DNA from 4 places in the Streptomyces sp. RPA4-2 genome. Region 2 is predicted to be linked to each of the others. Evidence: riboswitches for the same ligand, from Rfam matches in the RefSeq annotation. Region 2 holds a riboswitch; each other region holds the start of a gene.
The links. A riboswitch is a leader RNA that binds a small molecule or an ion and turns the genes downstream of it on or off. The one in region 2 is predicted to bind thiamine pyrophosphate.
Positions count from the first base shown of each region.

Region 1: it holds a riboswitch for thiamine pyrophosphate, as region 2 does, so the genes downstream of both, thiC (phosphomethylpyrimidine synthase ThiC) here and thiO (glycine oxidase ThiO) in region 2, are expected to answer to the same signal.
Region 3: it holds a riboswitch for thiamine pyrophosphate, as region 2 does, so the genes downstream of both, HEP85_RS28460 (thiamine ABC transporter substrate binding subunit) here and thiO (glycine oxidase ThiO) in region 2, are expected to answer to the same signal.
Region 4: it holds a riboswitch for thiamine pyrophosphate, as region 2 does, so the genes downstream of both, HEP85_RS33425 (cytosine permease) here and thiO (glycine oxidase ThiO) in region 2, are expected to answer to the same signal.

Region 1 covers NZ_CP050975.2:4,690,177-4,696,013, forward strand. Annotated here, with positions in the region: gene HEP85_RS20430 (VWA domain-containing protein) at 1-797, opposite strand, end outside; gene thiC (phosphomethylpyrimidine synthase ThiC) at 953-2,782, opposite strand; TPP riboswitch at 2,775-2,931, opposite strand; gene HEP85_RS20440 (YibE/F family protein) at 3,003-4,589, shown strand; gene HEP85_RS20445 (SsgA family sporulation/cell division regulator) at 4,673-5,110, opposite strand; gene HEP85_RS20450 (IclR family transcriptional regulator) at 5,211-5,837, opposite strand, start outside.
Region 2 covers NZ_CP050975.2:2,705,275-2,711,111, forward strand. Annotated here, with positions in the region: gene metF (methylenetetrahydrofolate reductase [NAD(P)H]) at 1-275, opposite strand, end outside; gene thiE (thiamine phosphate synthase) at 432-1,076, opposite strand; gene HEP85_RS11605 (Rv2175c family DNA-binding protein) at 1,172-1,537, opposite strand; gene HEP85_RS11610 (NAD(P)/FAD-dependent oxidoreductase) at 1,855-3,087, opposite strand; TPP riboswitch at 3,384-3,495, shown strand; gene thiO (glycine oxidase ThiO) at 3,493-4,671, shown strand; gene thiS (sulfur carrier protein ThiS) at 4,668-4,868, shown strand; gene HEP85_RS11625 (thiazole synthase) at 4,872-5,666, shown strand.
Region 3 covers NZ_CP050975.2:6,472,378-6,478,214, forward strand. Annotated here, with positions in the region: gene HEP85_RS28445 (S8 family serine peptidase) at 1-281, shown strand, start outside; gene HEP85_RS28450 (helix-turn-helix domain-containing protein) at 419-1,420, shown strand; gene rlmN (23S rRNA (adenine(2503)-C(2))-methyltransferase RlmN) at 1,583-2,689, shown strand; TPP riboswitch at 2,729-2,847, shown strand; gene HEP85_RS28460 (thiamine ABC transporter substrate binding subunit) at 2,925-4,019, shown strand; gene HEP85_RS28465 (iron ABC transporter permease) at 3,995-5,674, shown strand; gene HEP85_RS28470 (ABC transporter ATP-binding protein) at 5,674-5,837, shown strand, end outside.
Region 4 covers NZ_CP050975.2:7,639,529-7,645,365, reverse strand. Annotated here, with positions in the region: gene HEP85_RS33435 (ArgE/DapE family deacylase) at 1-541, shown strand, start outside; gene thiD (bifunctional hydroxymethylpyrimidine kinase/phosphomethylpyrimidine kinase) at 594-1,406, opposite strand; gene HEP85_RS33425 (cytosine permease) at 1,498-2,892, opposite strand; TPP riboswitch at 2,882-2,976, opposite strand; gene HEP85_RS33420 (maleylacetate reductase) at 3,081-4,160, opposite strand; partial or broken gene HEP85_RS33415 (6-chlorohydroxyquinol-1,2-dioxygenase) at 4,166-4,300, opposite strand; gene HEP85_RS33410 (alanine racemase) at 4,501-5,721, opposite strand.

The sequences.
Region 1 (5,837 bases), 2.0 Mb from region 2:
TGCTTGCGCAGGCTGACCGCCACCTGCTCCTTGCGCAGGGAGAGCCGCTTGCGCATGTCCACGGGCAGCCGCTCCTCCCCCTTGCTCGAACGCGACGCGGAGGCCGGGGGTACCTGTGGTGCCGGAGGTGCCGGAGGTACTGGGGGTACTGGGGGTACTGGGGGAGTCCGGGGTGCCGGAGGAGCCTGAGGGGTCGGCGGGGCAGGCGCGGCGGCGGGCACACCCACGGGCGGCGTCCCCGGCGCCGAGGCGGGGAGGCCGGGCTCCTCGTCCACGCTGATGCCGAAGTCGGTGGCCAGACCCGCGAGTCCGGACGCGTACCCCTGTCCGATCGCCCGGAACTTCCACTCTCCGCCGCGCCGGTACAACTCGCCGCCGATGAACGCCGTCTCCGTCGTGGCCTCCATCTCGAAGCGCGCGAACTCCCGCCGCGTCCCGGCGTCGAGCAGCCGCAGTGTCAGCCCGGACAGCTGACCGAAGGTGCCGCCGTCGGCCGAGGCGCCCAGCACGACCCGCTCGATCTCCGGTTCCAGCGAGCGCAGGTCCACCTCGACCGTGTCGGTCGTGGCACCGGCGTCCCGCCGCTTCCCCAGGTGGCGTACGGCACCGGAGGCGTGCCGTGGCTGGTTGTAGAAGACGAAGTCCCCGTCGTCCCGGACCCGACCGTCCGCACCGAGCAGCAGGGCCGAGGCGTCCGCGTCCGGCGCGCCGGGACCCCCCGTCCAGCCGAGCACGGCCCGTACGGCCCCGACGGCCACCGGAAGGTTGGCGCCCTTGCTCATGGATGTCGATGTCATGGGCTCAGTCTGCCGACGGAACCCGGCCGTCCGCAGGGGGGAACTCCCGTGACATGCCGGCCCGACGGGTGGTGCCGATTCCTCCGCGGCCTTTCGGGAAGCGGTGCTCAGGGTGCGCCGGACCCTGAGCACCACTTCTCCGGAGCGTCGGTGCGTCAGTCCGCCAACGGCAGGTACACCCGGTTCCCGCTCGCCGCGAACTCCTTCGACTTCTGGAGCATCCCCTCGGCGATCTCCTCGGGCGAAGCCCCCTCGGCCGCGGAACCACCGAACTGCTCCGCGATGCTCTGGCTGATCTTCATGCTGCAGAACTTCGGGCCGCACATGGAGCAGAAATGCGCTGTCTTGGCGGGCTCGGCCGGCAGTGTCTCGTCGTGGAACTCACGTGCCGTGTCGGGGTCGAGGGCCAGGTTGAACTGGTCCTCCCAGCGGAATTCGAAGCGGGCGTCGGACAGCGCGTCGTCCCATTCCTGCGCGCCTGGGTGTCCCTTGGCGAGGTCGGCCGCGTGGGCGGCGATCTTGTAGGTAATGACGCCGGTCTTGACGTCGTCACGGTTGGGCAGGCCCAGGTGCTCCTTGGGCGTGACGTAGCAGAGCATGGCCGTGCCCCACCAGGCGATCATCGCGGCACCGATGCCGGAGGTGATGTGGTCGTACGCCGGCGCGACGTCCGTGGTCAGCGGGCCGAGCGTATAGAACGGAGCTTCATCGCAGATCTCCTGCTGAAGGTCGATGTTCTCCTTGATCTTGTGCATCGGGACATGTCCCGGGCCTTCGATCATCGTCTGTACCTGGAAACGCTTCGCGATCGTGTTGAGTTCCCCGAGCGTCCTCAACTCGGCGAACTGCGCGGCATCGTTGGCGTCCGCGATCGAACCGGGCCGTAGCCCGTCGCCGAGCGAGTACGTGACGTCGTAGGCGGCGAGGATCTCGCAGAGTTCCTCGAAGTTCTCGTAGAGGAACGACTCCCTGTGGTGTGCCAGGCACCAGGCCGCCATGATCGAACCGCCGCGCGAGACGATGCCGGTCTTGCGGTTCGCGGTGAGCGGTACGTACGGCAGCCGCACGCCCGCGTGGACCGTCATGTAGTCCACACCCTGCTCGGCCTGTTCGATGACCGTGTCCTTGTAGATCTCCCAGGTCAGCTCCTCGGCGCGGCCGTCGACCTTCTCCAGTGCCTGGTAGAGGGGCACCGTGCCGATGGGAACGGGGGAGTTGCGCAGGACCCATTCCCGCGTGGTGTGGATGTTGCGGCCGGTGGACAGGTCCATGACCGTGTCGGCGCCCCAGCGGGTCGCCCAGGTCATCTTCTCGACCTCCTCCTCGATCGAGGAGGTCACCGCGGAGTTGCCGATGTTGGCGTTGACCTTCACCAGGAACCGCTTGCCGATGATCATCGGCTCGATCTCCGGGTGGTTGACGTTCGCGGGCAGCACCGCGCGGCCGGCGGCGATCTCCTCGCGGACGACCTCGGGGTCGACGTTCTCGCGGACCGCGACGAACTCCATCTCGGGGGTGATCTCGCCGCGGCGGGCGTACCCGAGCTGGGTGACCGCCTCTCCGGGGCGGCCCCGACGCGGCTGACGCGGCCGGCCCGGGAAGACCGCGTCGAGGTTGCGGAGGCCCCCGCGCGGCGAGGTGTGCTTGATCCCGTCGTCCTCGGGGCGGACCGGACGGCCCGCGTACTCCTCGGTGTCGCCCCTCGCGACGATCCAGTGCTCACGCAACGGAGCGAGTCCCCTGCGTACGTCCGTGTCGACGGTCGGATCGGTGTACGGGCCGGAGGTGTCGTACAGCGTGACGGACTGCCCGTTGGTGAGGTGCACCTGACGGACCGGCACCCGCAGGTCGGGGCGCGAACCCCCGACGTATGCCTTGTGCCACCCGATGGACTGCCCGGTCCCCCTGAGCTCTTCGCCCAGGGACGCGGCCGACGGCTCGTCCGTCTGGCTGGAGGCAGGCGTGCGTACGTCCTTGTTGGTCATGAGACCTACTCCCTACGCCGGCATTACCCGGTAACAGGTTCAGCGGTCGACGCAGCGGCTTCCGTCCGCCGATGTTTCATGTGAAACATCGCTGAGACAGAGGTCAGCGCCCTCTCAGCCCGGTGCTCCGAGCTCCCGCGTGTGCAAAGGTGCTTCCACGCTAGCGTCATGTCTGGCGCGGTGAACAGAGGGCCCTCGCCGTTCTTGCGATGATCGGTCGGTGACCACGATGCAGCAGCCCCCGTTCCCGCCGTCCGAGCCGCGGCGCGGCTCCGGTCCCGGCGACGGCCATGGGCAGGGGCACGGGCACGGACAGGGCTCCGGAAACGGCCGCGGGCACGCCCACGGGCCGGATGGTGGCAACGGGCACGGACCCGGTGCCGGGCACGGACTGGGCGGCGGGCACGGATCGGGCGGCGGGCACGGACCGGGGGAGGGGCGCGGGCACGGACCGGACACCCTTCCCGCGCCGGGGCACTCGCACAGCCACAGTCATGGCCCCGCCGCGCCCGTCTCCAAGCATCTGCGCAAGGTCATCGCGGCCGTGCTGATTCCCTTCGCCGCGGCGGTCGTTGTGGGTCTCGTGGTGCTCTGGCCCGGCGGCGCCCCGTCACACGAACGCACGGGTGTCGGCTTCGACCGGCAGAGCCAGCAGGCCACGGTCACCCAGGTCGTCCAGGTGGACTGCAAGGCGGTGAACGCCTCGGGGGACACCCCGACCGGCGACACCTCCACCGCCGAGGGTTCCTCCGCCCAGCGGCAGGCGACGGGCGAGTGCAAGAAGGCGACGATCCGGGTGGACACCGGTAAGGACAAGGGGCGCACGTTCACGGAGATCGTCCAGCCCGACCAGTCACGGCAGTTGCACCAGGGCGAGAAGGTCGTGGTCGCGTACGAGCCCTCGGCGCCCAAGGATCTGCAGTACTCGGTCACCGACGTGAACCGGAAGTTCCCGATGGCGCTCCTCGCCGGGATCTTCGCACTGGCCGTCGTGGTGGTCGGCCGGATGCGTGGGCTCATGGCGCTGATCGCGTTGGCCGTCAGTTTCCTCATCCTGACGTTCTTCATCCTGCCCGCCATCCTGGAGGGGGCGAATCCGTTGGTCGTGGCGGTGGTCGGGGCGAGCGCCATCATGCTGATCGCGCTCTACATGTGCCACGGCCTGTCGGCCCGTACCTCGGTGGCCGTGCTCGGCACACTGCTCTCGCTGATCCTGATCGGTGTGCTCGGCTCGGTGTTCATCGGCTGGGCCGCCCTGACCGGCAACACCGACGACAACACCGGTCTGATCCACGGCCTGTATCCCTCCATCGACATGAGTGGTCTGCTGCTCGCGGGCGTGATCATCGGTTCGCTCGGTGTGCTCGACGATGTGACGGTGACGCAGACCTCGGCGGTCTGGGAGCTGCACGAGGCCAATCCCACCATGGGCCGGCGCGGCCTGTACCGAGCGGGCATCCGGATCGGCCGCGACCACATCGCGTCGGTCGTCAACACGCTCGTCCTGGCGTACGCGGGAGCCGCGCTGCCGCTGCTGTTGCTCTTCTCGATCGCGCAGAGCAGCGTCGGCGCGGTCGCCAACAGTGAACTGGTCGCCGAGGAGATCGTGCGCACCCTGGTCGGCTCGATCGGCCTGGTCGCCTCGGTCCCGGTCACCACCGCGCTGGCGGCCCTGGTGGTCTCCGCGGACCGCACCGGGACTCCGGGCCTCTCCACGACGGCCACAGGGCCCGTGGCGCCCGTACGGGAGCCCGTGGGGGCCCGGGGACCGGTCCGGGGCGGCAAGGGCCGTCGCCGCAAGCACTGAAGCCACCGCGCGCCCGCCCCGGGTGTGCAGAAGCGTTCCTCCACAGAGTGCGGAAGCGTTCCTCCGCGAAGGCGCGGGAACGTTCAGCCCGCGCTCTGCTCCTCCGCCAGGATGCGGTCCAGCGCCTCGTCGAGATGGGTGTCGAAATCCGCGAGGGAGCGCTCCTGCCCCAGCGGTACGAGCTTGTCGGTGCGATCGAGGAAGGCCACCAGCGGCGCCGCGCCGGACCGGAACAGAGCGTGGTCGCCGCCCACCTGAAGCCGGATCAGTACCTCGCCGAACGCGTCCGGATCGGCGGGCGCGATGTGCACATCGCCGTCGCCGCACGGCCGGCCCACGCCGTCGATCAGCAGCTCCCGCCCGAACGCCCAGGTCACGGGCGCGTCTCCGGGCAAATGGAAGGTCAGCCGCACGGCGTACGGATCACAGGTCTCGTAGCGCAGTTCCACCGGGATGCGGAAGGACAGCTCCTCCGACACGAGGAAGCTCATCATGACCTCTGCCTGTACCGACTCGCGCATCGCCTACCCCGTCGTTTTGCCGTCGACTGGCCAGGAATCGTCCCCCTGACACTGCTGGAATCTTGCTCAACGTACACAAGAGATCACAAGGAGTGAGTTTTCAGATGCTGATAGAGATCGCGAGTGTCCCCAGTAGTCTGCCGATCTCACCTTGCAATTGTCGTGCCGCCGGTAGCAGTCGATCGGCCTGGTGGACAGGGAGGGAAATGGCCATGGTCGCGGCGGTTGCCCCCGCGGTGATGGGCAGTGCGGCACACACCGTGCCCAGCGCGTACTCCTGCCGCTCGGTGACGGGATCCATCCGTCCCGTCCGATCCAGACGCCGCAGCAGGCCGGCGTTGTCGCGCACCGTGTACGGGGTGAGCGACTGCACGGGATAGCGGTCGAGGTGATCCCGGCGAGCCCTCTCGTCGAGCTGCGACAGCAGACACTTGCCGATCGCGTGGGCGTGCCCGGTCTCCCTGAAGTCGGCCCACTCCTCCACCGCCGGATTCCCGGGGGTGTCCGCGACGCACATGACCTCGATCTCACCGTCGCGGTAGACCGCGTAGTACACGGGCGCACCGATCGCGTCGCGCCACCGGGCGAGCGCGTCGCTCACCGTGCTGCGACGTTTCTGCTGGGCTCCGCTGCTGCTCAGCCGCTCGGCGGCCTCGCCGAGGAAGAACAGGCCCTTATCCCGGCACAGGTAGCCCTCGTGAACCAGGGTGCGCAGGAGGTGGTAGGC
Region 2 (5,837 bases):
GTGAGGTGGGCCACCGGCGTGAGCGTGGTGTCGGCGACGATCTGCTCGGTCTCCCTGACCGTGCCGGCGCGGGTGGAGCCGCCCGCTCCGTAGGTCACGGAGACGAAGTCGGGGGCGACGGCCTCGACCCTGCGCAGCGCGTTCCACAGGTTCCGCTCGCCCTTGGGGGTCTTCGGCGCGGAGAACTCGAACGAGTACGTCTTCTTGCCGGACGCGAGCATGTCGCTCACGATGCGTGCGCGGTCAGTCCTGGTGGAGGCAGATCCGAGGGCCATACTCGCAGGTTAGCCAGGGGGCGCCGGTCCCCCAACCGAACCGGAAAGAATTGTCCGATTCGTCGGGTTCTTGTCCACCCCTCGGACAGAGCGCGGGACGACCCGACGGGCGGCGGGACGGTCCGGCGCGCCACGGGCGGGGCCGGCTCCGCGCGGTCAGGCCTGCCGCAGCCGCTTCGCGAACTCGGCGGCCGCCGCCGCGGGGTCGTCCGCCTCGGTGATCGCGCGGACGACGACGACACGGCGGGCGCCCGCCTCCAGCACTTCGTCGAGGTTGCCCAGGTCGATGCCGCCGATGGCGAACCAGGGGCGGTCGGTGCCGAGCGCGGCGGTGTGGCGGACCAGGTCGAGGCCCGGTGCGTGGCGGCCGGGCTTGGTGGGAGTGGGCCAGCAGGGGCCGGTGCAGAAGTAGTCCACGCCCTCCTGGACGGCGGCGGCCGAGGCCTCCGCCGCCGCGTGCGTGGAACGGCCGATCAGGACTTCGTCGCCGAGGATGGCGCGGGCCGCGGGGACCGGGAGGTCGCCCTGGCCCAGATGGAGTACGTCGGCGCCGACCGCGTGGGCGACGTCCGCCCGGTCGTTGACCGCGAGGAGCTTGCCGTGGCGGGCGCAGGCGTCCGCGAAGACCTGGAGGTGCTCCAGTTCCTCGGCCGCCTCCATGCCCTTGTCGCGCAGCTGCACGATGTCGACGCCACTCGCCAGGACGGCGTCCAGGAACTCGGCGAGGTCGCCCTGGCGCGTGCGCGCGTCCGTGCAGAGGTAGACGCGGGCGTCGGCGAGGCGGGCGGCGTTCTCGGGCATGCGTGGGTCCCCCGTGGTGCTGCGGTGCGTACGGACCACGGCGGCCGGGGTGGCCCGGGGCCGGCCGTGGTCCGTACGCCGGACGTGTTGTCGGATCAGACGGCGAGCGCCTGGGCGCGACGCTTCACCTCCGTGCCGCGATTCTCGCTCAGCGCCTGCGCGGGGGTGCCGGGCAGGGTCGAGTCGGGGGTGAAGAGCCACTCGAGCATCTCTTCGTCGGTGAAGCCGTCGTCCCGCAGGAGCGTCAGGGTGCCGGTGAGGCCCTTGACGACCTTGTCCTCGTCGATGAAAGCGGCGGGGACGTGCAGCGCGCGGTTCTCACCACGGCGTACGGCGATCAGCTGGCCTTCCTTGACCAACTGCCGGACGCGGGTCACCTCGACGCCGAACTGTTCGGCGATGTCGGGGAGGGTGAGCCAGGCGGGGACGAGAGCATCGATCTTTGCGTCAATCTCGGTCACGGGACAAGCCTGCCATCCCGGACTGACACTCGGTACCCGAGCGCCACCCGTCCCGCGTCAGAAGCGCGTGAATCTTGCGGAATTCCGCCGAATTCCGGCGCGGTGGAGCGTGCGCGGGCCACGCGGCGAGCGGGCCCGGCGGGTTTGCTCGCCCGACCGTCCGCCGCCCGGTTGCCTGGCCGCCTGGCCGCCCGGCGGCCATCGGGCGAGCGGCCCGGCGCAATTCCTCGCCCCGGCCGCCCGGCCGCCACCCGGTGAGGGAGCCCACCGGACCGGGTCCGCCCCCAGGCCGCCCGAACGGAGGCCTCGGTGCCCGCCTAGCCCATGGCGTCCTTCAGCGGACGTGACGGATCCGACAGGATCTCCGGGGCCAGCGGCATGCCCGCCTCGATCAGGCGGCGGCCCTGGGCCAGATCGCGGGGGCGGCCCACCGCCAGGAGCGCGACCAGTCGGGAGTCGCGCAGCCAGCAGACCGTCCAGGCGGCGCCCGAGGAGTCGCCGCGCCAGACGGTCGTGTCGGCGGGCGCGTGGTGGCCGACGTACTGGACGAAACGGCCGAACTGCTCGGACCAGAAGTACGGAACCGGGTCGTACGCCACCGGGGCCTCGCCGATGATGTTCGCCGCCACCGTGCGCGGTCCCTGCAGGGCGTTGTCCCAGTGGTGGACGAGAAGGCGCTCCTCGTACCGGCCCGAGGGGAAGGAGGCGCAGTCGCCGACCGCGTAGACGTCCGGCACGGAGGTGCGCAGGTGGCTGTCGGCCACGACCTCGCGGTGGGCTCCGAGCTCGATGCCGGAGCCGGCCAGCCAGGCGGTGGCGGGCCGGGCGCCGATGCCGACTACCACGGCGCCCGCGGGCACCCGGGACCCGTCGTCGAGCACCACGGCACCGGGCTCGACGCGCTCCACGCGCGCGTGGGTGCGCAGCGAGGCCCCGCTGTCCGCGTACCAGGCGGCCATCGGCGCGGCCACCTCGGCGGGAAGCGCCCCGGCCAGCGGCCGGTCGGCGGCCTCGACGACCGTCACCGCGCACCCGGCCTTGCGCGCCGCCGTGGCGAACTCGGCGCCGATCCAGCCCGCCCCGACCACCACGATGTCGTGCTGCCGGGCGAGCACGGGGCGCAGCCGTTCGGCGTCGTCCAGGGTGCGCAGGAGATGGACGCCGGGCATGCCCTCCGCGCCGGGGAGCTGGATCGGTTCCGCGCCGGTCGCCAGGACCAGGAGGTCGTAGGGCACCGGTCCCGTGGCGGTGTCCAGCTCGTGGTCCCCGGGGCGCAGGCCCAGCGCTTCGCAGCCGAGCCTCAGTTCGATGCCCAGTGCCTCGAAGTCGATGTCGAAGGCGGAGTGCTCGGCCTTTCCGAGCAGCACCGCCTTGGACAACGGCGGCCGGTCGTACGGCTGGTGCGGCTCGGCGCCGATCAGTGTCACGCCGCCGGTGAATCCCTGTTCGCGCAGGGCGACCGCGGTCTGCACGCCGGCCATGCCCGCGCCCGCGATGACGACCCGGCGTGCCGTAGGCCCCTGCTTCTGCGCCTGCGTCTGCTCGCTCACCTGATCACCATAGACACCTGACAATCCGTCAGTCAGCGGACGTGCTCGGTGACCTGTTCCACAATGCGACCCGGTGTCGGCGGGTCCGTCCGGCGCGTGCGGCCTGTGCGGGGTGTTCAGGGTGTTCGATCTGCCGGATCTGCCCGATCGGTACCACCACGTTCGTCCCGCCCGCCCGCCCACGGCTCCCCTCCCCGCTCTCCTCCAGCCGCAGCCGGACAAGGCCGTCGGGCGCCTGGGCGATGGACGGAGGCTCCCTTACTGAGGCATACGGCGGCGAGCTAGGGTGGTCGACGTAGAGCACTCGCGGGAGCCCGGACGCACCGGGCTGAGAGGGAGGCTGGCGGCCTCCGACCGTACGAACCTGATCCGGGTCATGCCGGCGAAGGGAGGGGCTGGACGCCCATGTCGCGTACACCGGCGGAGAGGTCCGTCACGTCCGACGTCCTGGTGGTGGGGGGCGGGATCATCGGCCTGGTCACGGCCTGGCGGGCCGCTCAGCGCGGGTTCACCACGACGGTCGTGGACCCGGAACCCGGCGGCGGGGCCGCGCAGGTCGCCGCCGGGATGCTCGCCGCCGTCACCGAACTGCATTACGGCGAGCAGACCCTGCTGGGCCTGAACCTCGCCTCCGCCCGCCGCTATCCGGACTTCGTCGCCGAGCTCACCGAGGCGACGGGCCAGGATCTCGGCTACCGCCGGTGCGGCACGCTGGCCGTCGCCCTGGACTCCGACGACCGCGCCCATCTGCGGGAACTGCATGCCCTGCAGATCCGCTCGGGGCTCGAATCGGAGTGGCTCAGCGGCCGTGAGTGCCGCCGGCTGGAGCCGATGCTCGCGCCCGGTGTCCGTGGTGGTCTGCGCGTCGACGGCGACCATCAGATCGACCCGCGCCGCCTCGCGAAGGGCCTGGTCACGGCGTGCGAGCGAGCCGGAGTGGTGTTCCACCGGACCTGGGCGGAGCGGCTGACGGTGGTCCGGGAGCGGGCCACCGGGGTCGTCACCGCGGGCGGCGACGGGCTGGCGGCGGCGCAGGTGGTACTGGCCGCGGGCAGCCTCAGCGGGAGGCTCGAGGGCGTGCCCGACTTCGTGAGGCCGCCCGTGCGCCCGGTGAAGGGGCAGGTGCTGCGGCTGACCGTGCCGAAGCGGTACGCGCCCTTCCTGAGCCGCACCGTGCGGGCCGTGGTCCGTGGCAGCCACGTCTATCTGGTGCCGCGCGAGAGCGGCGAACTCGTCGTCGGCGCGACCAGCGAGGAGCTGGGCTGGGACACCACGGTGACCGCGGGCGGCGTGTACGAGCTGCTGCGCGACGCCCATGAGCTGGTGCCCGGGATCACCGAACTGCCGCTCACCGAGACCCGGGCCGGACTGCGCCCCGGCTCGCCCGACAACGCTCCGCTGCTCGGCCCGACCGGGCTCGACGGACTGCTGCTGGCCACCGGCCACCACCGCAACGGCGTCCTGCTCACTCCCGTCACCGGGGACGTCATGGCGCACGTCCTCGCCTCGGGGGAGCTCCCCGAGGAAGCGCGTCCCTTCACTCCCCACCGGTTCAGCCCGACACGCACGGAGCAACCCGTATGAACATCCTCGTCAACGGCGAGCGCCGGCTCGTCGCCGCGGGCACCGCCCTCGACACGCTCGTCGCCACCCTCACGGCGGCGCCCTCCGGCGTCGCCGCCGCGCTCAACGAGACCGTCGTCCCGCGCACCCAGTGGTCCGCCACGTCCCTGCGCGAGGGAGACCGTGTCGAAGTCCTCACCGCTGTCCAAGGAGGCTGACCCATGGCCGACGATCCGTTCGTCCTCGGAGGTACGTCCTACTCGTCCCGGCTGATCATGGGTACGGGAGGTGCGCCCAGCCTCACCGTGCTGGAACGGTCGCTCGTGGCGTCCGGGACGGAGCTGACGACGGTCGCGATGCGCCGGGTGGATCCCGCGGCGCACGGCTCCGTCCTGTCCGTGCTCGCCCGGCTCGGCATCCGGGTGCTGCCGAACACCGCGGGCTGCTTCACCGCGGGCGAGGCCGTGCTGACCGCGCGGCTCGCCCGGGAGGCGCTCGGCACCGACCTGGTCAAACTGGAGGTCATCGCCGACGAGCGCACCCTGCTTCCCGACCCGATCGAACTGCTCGACGCCGCGGAGACACTGGTCGACGACGGATTCACGGTGCTGCCGTACACGAACGACGACCCCGTGCTCGCGCGGAAGCTGGAGGACGTCGGGTGCGCGGCGGTCATGCCGCTCGGCTCGCCCATCGGGTCCGGCCTGGGGATCCGCAACCCGCACAACTTCGAGCTGATCGTGGAGCACGCGCGCGTGCCGGTGATCCTCGACGCGGGGGCCGGTACGGCGTCGGACGCGGCGCTGGCGATGGAGCTGGGGTGCGCCGGTGTGATGCTCGCCTCGGCCGTCACCCGTGCGCAGGAACCGGTGCTGATGGCCGAGGGCATGCGGCACGCCGTGGAGGCGGGGCGTCTGGCGCGGCGTGCGGGGCGGATTCCCCGGCGGCACTTCGCCTCGGCGTCCTCGCCCGCGGAGGGCCTGGCGCGGCTGGATCCGGAGCGGCCGGCCTTCTAGGGCCTGCTGCGAAAGTCCCGTCGTCCGCCCGGAGGGCGGGCCTCACGACGCCCTGAACGCCGCTACGGGGGGATCACCGCCTGCCGTCACCGTGGGCCGTCTCGTCACGGGCTCCTCCCGGCGGCCCCGGGGCGGCGGTTTCCGGCCAGGGGGGAGCGGGTGGGGCTCCGG
Region 3 (5,837 bases), 3.8 Mb from region 2:
ACGTGAAGTCCCATGCGACCCAGCGGATCGCGCTCAAGCCGGTGTCGATGGGCCTCGGCACCGTGCCGGGCAAGGTCACCACGGTGAAGCTGGACGTCTCGTACGACGACGGTGCCACCTGGCAGAAGGTGACCCTGTCCCAGGGCGCCGACGGCTACTGGAAGGGCTCGTTCAGGACGGCGAAGAAGCCCGGCGGCTTCCTCTCGGTCCGCGCGAGCGCCGGGACGGACCGCGGGTTCAGTGTCAAGAACGAAATCATCCGGGCGTACGGCCTGCGATGAACCGCGCTGAAGGGCCCCGGGGAGTCACCTCCCCGGGGCCCTTCCCGTCACACCCGCTCCCAGCAGGCACTATTCAGTGTCTGCCGCCATGGCGCATACTCTCCCCGCTGCGGCAAGTGGAAGAAGGTCGGTCGCCGATGCTGGACGTTCTGGGCCTCGAACCCGATGACGAGCGCGTCTACCGGACGCTGGTCGGCCAGCCGAACTCCACCGCGACGCTGCTGTCGGATCTGCTCGCCGTACCGCGGGCCCACGTCGACAAGACCTTGTCCCGCCTGGTCGAGTGGGGACTGGTGATCGGGTCGGCGGACGAGCGGTTCACCGCCGCGCCGCCGGCTATGGCGTTCGGTGCTCTCATCGCCCAGCGCCGAGAGGGGCTGCGGATGGCCGAGCAGGCACTGGTGACCCTCGCCGAGGAACACCGGGCGGCGATGACCGGGAACAGCATCAACGATCTGATCGAAGTCGTCACGGGCCGCGACGCCATCCGCCATCGCTTCCTCCAGGTGCAGCAGGCGGCCCGCACGCAGGTCCGCAGCTTCATCACCGCGCCGTTCCTCGCCGTCCCGCCCGACGAGAACACGGCCGAACCCATGGCCATCGGCCGCGGCGTGCACTTCCGCGCGGTACTGGACCGGGCCGTGCTGGCAGAGCCGGGCATCATCACCGACGCGATCGATTCACTGCGCAACGGCGTGCAACTGCGGGTCACCGACCAACTGCCGATGAAACTCGTGCTGGCCGACGCCGACCTCGGCCTGGTGCCGCTCGCGGTCACACCGGCCGGAGAGCCCGGCGCCGTACTGCTGCACCGCAGCGGCCTGTTGGACGCGTTGGACGCGTTGTTCGAGACGGTTTGGCGCACCGCCCACCCGCTCGAGCTGTCGGCTACCGGCACAGAAGCCGAAACCACCGTGGCGCTCGGCGCGGAAGATCCGACCGACCTCGACCGGAGGATCCTCGCGCTCCTGCTGGCCGGCCTGACCGATCAGACGACCGCTGCACAGCTGGGCCTGTCACAGCGCACGCTGCACCGACGCCTGCGCCACCTCATGGACATGGCCGGGGTCCGTACCCGGATGCAGCTCGGCGGTCACGCCGTCCGACACGGCTGGGCAGCGCCACCTGTGCCGAACTAGCAGGCGTCAGGAGGGTCCGACCGAGGACCGCGCCGGGCCGTCTCTGGGCGGTACCCGGGCCGTGCGAGGGCGACCGAAGCCGACAGGCGGTGCCCAGGGGTGACCGTCCCCACCCCGCTGCGGCCTGGGACGGTCGAGTTGATCTGCGACACTGGAAGGGTTATGCCGAAGCCCGGAGAACTCACATTCGTCGCCCCCCGCGGAGCCAAGAAGCCGCCGCGGCACCTTGCCGATCTCACGCCCGCCGAGCGTAAAGAGGCGGTTGCCGCGATCGGGGAGAAGCCGTTTCGCGCCAAGCAGCTCTCGCAGCACTACTTCGCGCGGTACGCGCACGACCCCGCGGAGTGGACGGACATCCCGGCCGCCGCGCGAGGCAAGCTCCAGGAAGCGCTGCTTCCCGAGCTGATGACCGTCGTGCGGCATCTGTCGACCGACCAGGACACCACGCGCAAGACCCTGTGGCGGCTCTTCGACGGCACGCTCGTCGAGTCCGTGCTGATGCGCTACCCGGACCGGGTGACCATGTGCATCAGCTCCCAGGCGGGGTGCGGGATGAACTGCCCGTTCTGCGCCACCGGCCAGGCCGGCCTCGACCGGAACCTGTCGACCGGCGAGATCGTGCACCAGATCGTGGACGGCATGCGGGCGCTGCGGGACGGGGAGATCCCCGGAGGCCCCGCGAGGCTGAGCAACATCGTCTTCATGGGTATGGGCGAGCCGCTGGCCAACTACAAGCGGGTCGTGGGCGCCATCCGCGCGCTCACCGACCCCGAGCCGGACGGCGTCGGACTCTCCCAGCGCGGCATCACCGTGTCGACGGTCGGACTGGTCCCGGCCATCCACCGGCTCTCCGACGAGGGCTTCAAGTGCCGCCTCGCCATCTCCCTGCACGCACCGGACGACGAGCTGCGCGACACCCTCGTCCCCGTGAACACGCGGTGGAAGGTGCGGGAGGTGCTCGACGCGGGCTGGGAGTACGCGGCCAAGTCGGGGCGCCGGCTCTCCATCGAGTACGCCCTCATCCGGGACATCAACGACCAGGCGTGGCGCGGTGACCGGCTCGGGCGGCTGCTCAGGGGCAAGCCCGTGCACGTCAACCTCATCCCGCTGAACCCGACCCCGGGCTCGAAGTGGACCGCCTCGCGGCCCGAGGACGAGAAGGCGTTCGTCGAGGCCATCGCGGCCCACGGCGTGCCGGTCACCGTCCGGGACACCCGGGGCCAGGAGATCGACGGGGCGTGCGGCCAGCTCGCGGCGACCGAGCGGTAGTCTGACCCGGCACGTACATTTTCATATTCCGACATCTTCATATTCCGACAGGGGAGCGCCACAGCGCTGAGAGTGCGGCAGCCGGGGCACCGGTGGGCCGCAGACCCTCTGAACCTCGCCCAGGTCATTCTGGGTAGGAAGTTCGGGCATCACTCAAGCTGTTGCGCCCTGCCCGGGAACCGCCGAGTTCCCGGGCAGGGCCGCGTCTCTTCCTGGTCACCCCAGGAGGAATTCAGTGAGCACCAAAGCGAGCACCAAGAGGCGGACGGCCGCGGCCGTGGTCGTCGCGCTGGGCCTCGTCACGCTGTCCGCGTGCGGCTCGTCCGGCTCCGGCGACAAGGCCGCCGGCTCCCGGACCGTGACCCTCGTCAGCCACGACTCCTTCGCCTACTCCAAGAGCGTGCTGCACGCCTTCGAGCAGGAGTCGGGCTACAAGGTCAGGATCCTCAAGGACGGAGACGCCGGCCAGGCCGTCAACAAGGCCATCCTGACCAAGGACAACCCGCAGGGCGACGTCTTCTTCGGCGTCGACAACACCCTGCTCTCCCGCGCGCTCGACAACGGGCTGTTCCAGCCGTACGAGCCCAAGGGCTCCGACCAGATCGTCCAGCGCTACCGGGTCGACGAGGACAAGCACCGGGTCACGCCCATCGACTCCGGCGACATCTGCGTCAACTACGACAAGGCCTACTTCAGCAAGCACCGGCTGGCGCCGCCCACCTCCTTCGACGACCTGGTCAAGCCCGCGTACAAGAACCTGCTCGTCACCGAGAACGCGTCCACGTCCTCGCCCGGCCTCGGTTTCCTGCTCGGGACCGCCGCGAAGTACGGGGACGCCGGGTGGCAGGGCTACTGGAAGAAGCTCAAGGCCAACGGCGTGAAGGTGGTCGACGGCTGGGAGCAGGCCTACAACGACGAGTTCTCGGGGTCCGCGGGCGGCAAGAAGGCCAAGGCCGACCGGCCGCTGGTCGTCTCGTACGCCTCCTCCCCGCCCGCCGAGGTGATCTACGCCGACCCGAAACCGAAGACCGCGCCGACCGGGGTCGCCGGCGGCACCTGCTTCCGCCAGGTCGAGTACGCGGGGCTGCTGAGCAACGCGAAGAACACGAAGGGCGGCAAGGCGCTCCTCGACTTCCTGATCAGCTTCAGGTTCCAGCAGGACATGCCCCTGAACATGTTCGTGTACCCGGTCCGCGAGACCGCCAAGGTGCCCGAGGTGTTCGTGAAGTTCGGCCCGCAGGCCGAGCACCCGGAGACCCTGGCCCCGGCCGAGATCGCCAAGAACCGTGACCAGTGGGTCAAGTCGTGGACCTCGCTCGTACTGAAGTAGGCGAGGCGGCGCCCAGGAGGCGCGGGAGCGCGACGCGGCTGTGGCTCATGGCCCTGCCGGTCGTGTTCTTCGGCGTCTTCTTCGCCTACCCCGTCGCGGCGATCGTGGCCCGCGGTCTCAAGGCCGACGGGGTCTGGCGGCTCGGACGCATCGGTGAGGTGCTCGGCCGGTCCGACATCCGGCACGTGCTGTGGTTCACCACCTGGCAGGCGCTCGCCTCGACAGCGCTCACACTGCTGATCGCGCTCCCCGGCGCGTATGTCTTCGCGCGCTTCGACTTCCGGGGCAAGCAGGTGCTGCGCGCGGTGGTGACCGTCCCGTTCGTGCTGCCCACCGTCGTCGTCGGTACGGCGTTCCTGGCGCTGATCGGCCGCGGCGGACTGCTGGACGGCCTGTGGGGCGTCCGGCTCGACACCACCGTCTGGGCGATCCTGCTCGCGCACGTCTTCTTCAACTACGCGGTGGTCGTCCGTACGGTCGGCGGGCTCTGGTCGCAGCTCGACCCGCGCCAGGAGGAGGCCGCGCGCATGCTCGGCGCCTCCCGGTTCGCGGCCTGGCGCACGGTGACGCTCCCGGCCCTGAGCCCGGCCGTCGCCGCCGCGGCGCTCATGGTCTTCCTCTTCACCTTCACCTCGTTCGGGGTGGTCCAGATCCTCGGCGGGCCGACCTTCTCCACCCTTGAGGTGGAGATCTACCGGCAGACCTCGGAGATCTTCGACCTCGCGACGGCGGCGGTGCTGACGATCATCCAGTTCGTGGCCGTCGGCGCGATCCTCGCCGTCCACGCGGGGACCGTACGCCGCCGGGAGACCGCCCTGCGTCTGGTGGCCCCGGAGACGACCGCCCGCCGGCCGCGCGGGGCCGGGCAGTGGGCGCTGCTCACGGGAGTGGTCGCGAGCATCGCGGTCCTGCTCGTGCTGCCCCTCGGAGTCCTGGTCCAGCGGTCCCTGGACACCCCCGGGGGCTTCGGATTCGGCTACTACAGGGCGCTGGCCTCCGACGACGGCGGCATCTTCCTGGTGGCCCCGATCGAGGCGATCGGCAACTCGCTGGAGTACGCCCTCGCCGCCACCGCGATCGCCGTGGTCATCGGAGGTCTGGCGGCCGCCGCGCTCACCGGCCGCGCCGGTCGTCTCGTGCGGGGGTTCGACGCACTGCTGATGCTGCCGCTCGGTGTGTCCGCCGTGACCGTCGGTTTCGGGTTCCTGATCGCGCTGGACGAGCCGCCGCTCGACCTCAGGAGCAGCTGGATCCTGGTGCCGCTCGCGCAGGCGCTGGTGGGTGTCCCCTTCGTCGTACGGACGATGCTGCCCGTGCTGCGGGCCGTGGACGGACGGCTGCGGGAGGCGGCGTCGGTGCTCGGGGCCTCACCGTGGCGGGTGTGGCGGGAGGTCGACCTGCCGATGGTGCGGAGGGCGCTGCTGATCGCGGCGGGGTTCGCCTTCGCCGTGTCGCTCGGCGAGTTCGGGGCGACGGTCTTCATCGCGCGCCCCGACAACCCGACGCTGCCGGTCGCGGTCGCACGGCTGCTCGGGCGCGCCGGTGACCTCAACTACGGGCAGGCGATGGCACTTTCGACGACCTTGATGGTGGTGTGCGCGGTGGCGCTGCTGCTGTTGGAGCGTATGCGGACCGACCGGACAGGGGAGTTCTGATGGCGAGGCTCGTCACGAAGGCGACGTCTGGGACGACGGGTGCGGGTGCGGGTGCGGGTCCGGGGGCGGCGGCGCCGGAGGTCCTGCTCGGCGTCGAGGCGGCGACCGTACGCTTCGGTGACCGGCCGGTGCTGGACGCCGTCGATCTGGAGGTCGCCGAGCA
Region 4 (5,837 bases), 4.9 Mb from region 2:
GCTGGAGGCAACCCGCAGCGAGACGCCCGATCCGCTGATGGCCGAGTACCCCTTCCCGTACAGCGTCTCCGTCGGAATGCTCCAGGCCGGGGACTGGGCCAGCAGCGTGCCGGGGCTGCTCGTCGCCGACGGCCGGCTCGGGCTGCAACTCGGCGAGGACCCGGCCGCGGCACGCGCCGCGTTCGAACGCTGTGTGGCGGAGGCGTGCGCGGCCGATCCGTGGCTGCGCGGGCATCCCGCGGTCGTCTCCTGGCCCGGCGGCCAGTTCGCCAGCGGACGGCTCCCGGCCGGCCATCCCCTGCGCGAGACGGTCGGCACCGCGCACGCCGACGTCACGGGCGCGCCCTCGGCCCGGGAGCGCGGCGCCCCCTACGGGAGCGACCTGCGGCTCTACGCCGGGGCGGGCATAGCCACACTCCAGTACGGCCCCGGGGACGTACGCCTGGCCCACGGCCCCGACGAGCACGTGTCCCTCGCGGAGACGGTCGCCGTCGCCCAGGCGCTGGTCCTGGCGACACTGCGCACCGTGGGAACCCGGTAGGACCGGCGCCGGGAGGACGACGGACCCGGTAGGCCCACGGACCCCAGGACGTTCAGCGCCCCGCGCGCATCCGCCAGCCGTGGTCGACCGGTCCGAGTCCGGAACCGAGCGGGAAGCCCGCCGCGATCGCGCCCGTGACGTACTCCTTGGCCCGCCGCACCGCCTCCGGCACCGCCCGCCCGCGCGCCAGTTCCACCGCGATCGCCGAGGCCAGGGTGCAGCCGGTGCCGTGGGTGTGCCGGTTGTCGTGGCGCGGGGCCCGCAACCAGAGCTGTTCGGTGCCGTCGGTCAGCAGGTCGACGGCCTCGCCGGGCAGATGGCCGCCCTTCACCAGGACCCAGCGGGGACCGTAGGACAGCAGCCGTTCCGCGGCCCGGCACATGTCCCGCTCCCCCGTCACTTCGATCCCCGTGAGCTCGGCGGTCTCGTCGAGATTCGGCGTCGCCACCGTCGCGACCGGCAGCAGCGCGGTCCGTACGGCGTCCAGCGCGTCGTCGGCCAGCAGCCGGTCACCGTGCTTGGAGACGCTCACCGGATCCACCACCACGGGCGCGGCGACGTCCGACAGCAGCTCGGCGACGGTCTCGACGAGCAGCGCGGAGCCGAGCATGCCGGTCTTCACCGCCTGCACCCCGATGTCGTCCACCACGCTGCGGTACTGCGCGCGCACCGCCTCGGCCGGAAGTTCCCAGGCTCCCTGCACACCGAGGGAGTTCTGCGCGGTGACCGCGGTCAACACGCTCATCCCGTGCGCCCCGAGCGCCAGCATGGTCTTGAGGTCGGCCTGGATGCCGGCGCCGCCGCCCGAGTCCGATCCGGCGACGGTCAGGACGCGGGGCGGGGCGGCGGGGGTGTTCGAGGACATGGCGGGTTCGCTCCGTACGAGAGGCGAGACGGGTGAGAAGTGGCGGGCGGGGGTGCGGGGCGACCGGGCCCGTGACGGGCGGCGGCCGTGGTCAGCGGCGCAGCCGCAGCGGCGCGTACACCACGAGGGCCGCGAGGAACGCCACCCCGTAGGCGAGATCCGCACCGTGCAGGGCCCGGGCGACCGGACCGACGTACAGGCTGGTGCTCATGAACGGCACCGCCGCGGCGAAGGCGCCGACGAACGCCACCAGCGCGGGCCACCACGGCTGCGGGCGGGCGCTCTCGGCGGACAGATCCACCGGCGCGCCGGCGCGCGCCCTGGCCCGGACGAGCCAGTCGACGGCGACGATCGCGACGAACCCGGGGATCCAGTAGCCGACGAGCAGCAGCACGTTCTGGAACCGGGTCGTGGTGTCGGCGGCGTGCATCCACAGCACGAGCGGAAAGCCGAGTACGGCCGCCAGCGCGGCGGCGGCCGGACGCGGCAGGCGTACGCCCATGGTCTGCAGGGCGAGTGAGCCGCTGTAGTCGTTCATGGCGTTGCTGCTCAGGGCGGCCAGGGCCACGGCGAGCAGCCCGAAGGCGCCGAGGACACCGCCGCCGAGCAGGGTGTCGACGCCGCGGGCGGTCTGGTCGGTGAAGACGGAGGCGCCCCACAGGCCGAGCGCCTGGACGGCCACGAAGGACACGCTGACACCGGCGAGCGTGCACCAGAACATCCGCGGTCGGGACGCCGTACGCGGCAGATAGCGGCTGAAGTCGCTGGCGTAGGGGGCCCAGGACAGCGCCAGGCTGAGGGCGATGGTGCAGGTCAGGACGAAGGCCCCGGCCCGGTCGGCGCCGTGCGCGGAGGCGGTGGCGGCGGGGTGGTCGCCGTTCAGGAGCTTCACCGTCAGCGCGGCGAAGGCGGCGGCGAGGGCGAACGTCATCACGGTCTGGAGCCGGTGGATCACCTCGTACCCGAGGACGCCGAGCGCTCCCTGCGCGCCCATCATGACCAGCACACCCAGCCAGAACGGCCAGCCGCACAACTGCGCCAGCGCGTCCCCGCCGAACAGGCCGATCAGCGCGTCCCAGGCGATCGACGACAGCCACTGCAGCGCACCCGGCACCAGCACGGCCCGTCCGAACGCGAGCCGGGCGAGCGGCAGCTGTCCGGCGCCGGTCTGGCTGCCCCAGGTGCCGAGGTACGCCGTCGGCACCGCGCCCAGCAGGGTGCCCAGCACGACGGCGGTCAGCGCGGTGGCGAAGTCCAGGCCGAGCGCGACGCCGACGGTACCGGTGAAGACGCCGGTCATCGTCAGGTTGGGGGCGAACCACACGGTGAAGAGGCGGCCGGGGCCGCCGTAGCGGTGGTCCTCCGGCACCGGGGCGATGCCGCGCGCCTCGACGCGCAGATCCCCGGGGGCCTCGGGCATCCGCCCGTCGAAGACGCCCTGCGGGCCTCCGACGGCCACTTCACCACGGGCATACGGCAACGACATGAGACATCCCTCCGCCAGTCCTAACTGGTTCAGGTTCGACGGGTGTGATCTCAGCCCACGTGCGGGGCACCCCGTGTCCGGTTCGGCGTCAGGATAGCCCGGCCCGCGCGTACGTCCCAGGCAGGGGGCGCAGGGACCCACGCGAGGGAGCGCGAAGCCCGTGGATCGGCGTCGTTGCGGGCCGGCTCTCAGGAGCCGACGCGCGGCTCCCAGCCCTCGTACGCCGCTGTCAGCAGGCCCAGCACGCCGTGCGCGGTGACCTCGCGGGGGTTCGGGTACGCCTGGCCGGCGGCCTGCGCCGCGGCCACCGCCAAGTCGGCCTCCTCCAGGCCGAGTTCGGCGAGGGTGCTCGGCGCGCCCAGGCCCCTGGCGAGCTCCCGCAGGGCGCGCGGGACGTCGTCCGTGCCGAGCGCCCGGGACAGCGTGGCGATCGCCCGGGGCGCGGCGGACGCGTTGTAGGCGAGGACGTAGGGCAGGACCACCGTGTGCGTCTCGGCGTGCGGGAGGCCGAAGGTGCCGCCGAGGACATGGCACAGCTTGTGGTGCAGGCCCATGGTGGTGGCGCCGAGGCAGGCACCGCACAGCCACGCGCCGTACAGGGCGCGGCTGCGCGCGTCGAGGTCGCCGGGGGCGGCGGCCACGGCCGGCAGGGCGCCCGTCATCGCCCGGACCCCCTCCTCGGCCATGAGCGAGACGAGGGGCGAGGCGTCGGGCGCGTAGAGGGCTTCGACTGCGTGCGCGAGGGCGTTGACGCCGCTGGTCACCGAGAGGGGAACGGGGAGCCCGAGGGTGAGTTCGGGATCGTAGACGACGCTTCGGGGCTGAACGGCGAGGTCGCGTCCGGTGCGTTTGGCGCCGTCCTCGGTCAGACCCCACACCGGGGTCATCTCGGAGCCGGAGTAGGTGGACGGCACGGCGATCAGCGGCAGCCCGGTACGCAGCGCGATCGCCTTGCCGAGGCCGATCGCCGAGCCTCCGCCGACCGCCACGCAGCCGTCGGCCCGTATCTCGCGGGCCACCTCGACGGCTCGGGCGGCGACCTCGGCGGGTACGTGCATCCGGGCCTCGGCGTGCAGCCCCGCGCACTGGCCGCCCAGCGCGTCGGCGACCGCACGGGCGGTGACCTCGCCCCGGCTGCCGCAGACCACCAGCACCCGGTGCAGACCGAGCCGGGCGACCTCGCCGGGGGTCGCGGACACGGCGGCGCCGGGCCGGAAGACGACCCGGCCCGGCCGGGTCTCGTACGAGAAGTCGAGCGGGGTGTCCATGGCGCTCATGCCTGCTCCCGTACGAGGTCGAAGCGGGCGTGCCGGAGGGGGGCCGGGAAGCCGAACTCCCCTGCCAGGGAGGGGTCGTCGGTCTCGGCGACCTCCTGGACCAGGCCCTGCTCCACGGCGGACACGGCGTCGATGACGCCGGCCGTGAAGGCGGCCGTGGAGTCGGCCGTGGAGTCGTTCATGAAGGCGGTCGGGAGGTCTGTCGTGAAGTCGGTCGGTTCGACGGTCATGCCACTCTCCTGGTCCGGCGCACGATCCTGCCAGGCGTGTCCGAGGATGCGCCGCGATGCCCCCGACGGCAACTCCTGGTGTTCCGTCGCACGGTCATCGGTCATCGGGACCGGTCGCCGTCGGCGTCCGCGTCCAGGAAGTGGAAGCCGGGTTCCGGATAGCGCGTGTGGGCCCGGTGCGGGGCGGACGAGGTGTAGGCGCCCGCGAGGGAGAACACCACGCGGTCACCGGCCCGCAGGCCCTGGGCCCGGACGTCACGGACCAGGACGTCCTTCGGCGTGCTCAGCTGGCCGGTGAGGGTGGCACGCTCCCTCCGCACCACGGGACGCGGCCAGGAATACGGCCACGGCTCCACTTCGAGAACGGACCAGGGCTGGTCGTGCCGCCCGGTCACGGGGGTGCGCAGGTGGACGGCGCCGCCACGGATGACGGCGAAGTCCTCGCTGGAGCCGTGCTCGACGTCCAGCACCTCGCTCGCGTACCAGCCGCAGTACGCGGTCAGCGCGCGGCCGGGCTCGATCCGCAGCGTCAGTCCCGGGTGGGCCGTGACGAGCCGGGCGAGGCCCTCGCCGTACGCGTGCCAGTCGAAGCGGCGCTCGGGGCGGTCGTAGTCCACCGCCATACCGCCCCCGATGTCCACCTCGGTGAGCCGAAGACCGTTCCGGGCGGCCAGTTCCAGGGTCCAGGCGACGACGGACTCGGCCAGCGCCAGGTGTTCCTCGGCGTGCACCCCGTTGGCCAAGTGGGCGTGGACGCCTCGCAGTTCGAGGTTCGGATAGCTGCCGTCGGTGAGCAGGCCGACGATCGTGTCGGCCCGCGCCGGATCGAGGCCGGAGGCGGTGGCGGACCCGCCGCCGTCCGCCGTGAGAAGACCGTCGGGCACCGGGAGGTCGAACCGCGGCAGCACCGCCACCCGGCGGTCCGGAGCGTGCCGCTGGGCCAGCCCCGCCAGCATGTACAGCTCGTACTCGCTCTCGACCTGGAAGCGTGTCACGCCCCGCTCCAGCGCGTCCGCCAGCTCCGTCGGGGTCTTCTCCGTGCCGCCGAAGACCCGCGGACGGTCCACGACGGCCTCGGCCATGTGGGCCAGTTCGATGCCGGAGGACACCTTGTAGCCGTCGACGTACGGGCCGAGCTCGGCCAGGACCTCCGGTTCCCCGTTGGCCTGGACCGCGTAGTACAGCTCGACGCGATCGGGCAGGGCGGCTCTGACGGACGCGGCGTGGGCGCGCAGTGCCGCCAAGTCGTATACGTAGGCGGGCAGTTCCGTGGGCGACAGGGAGAGGATGCGGTCGCGCACCGCGCGCGGGGGTGTGATCATTGGGGCACTCCGGGTCGTATGGCGCAAGGTGTCGGCGGCACACGACGGGGGTGGCGAACGGCCGCGCGACATCGCCGACCGGCCGGCACGCGATACGGGGAGCGGGGGCACGCCGG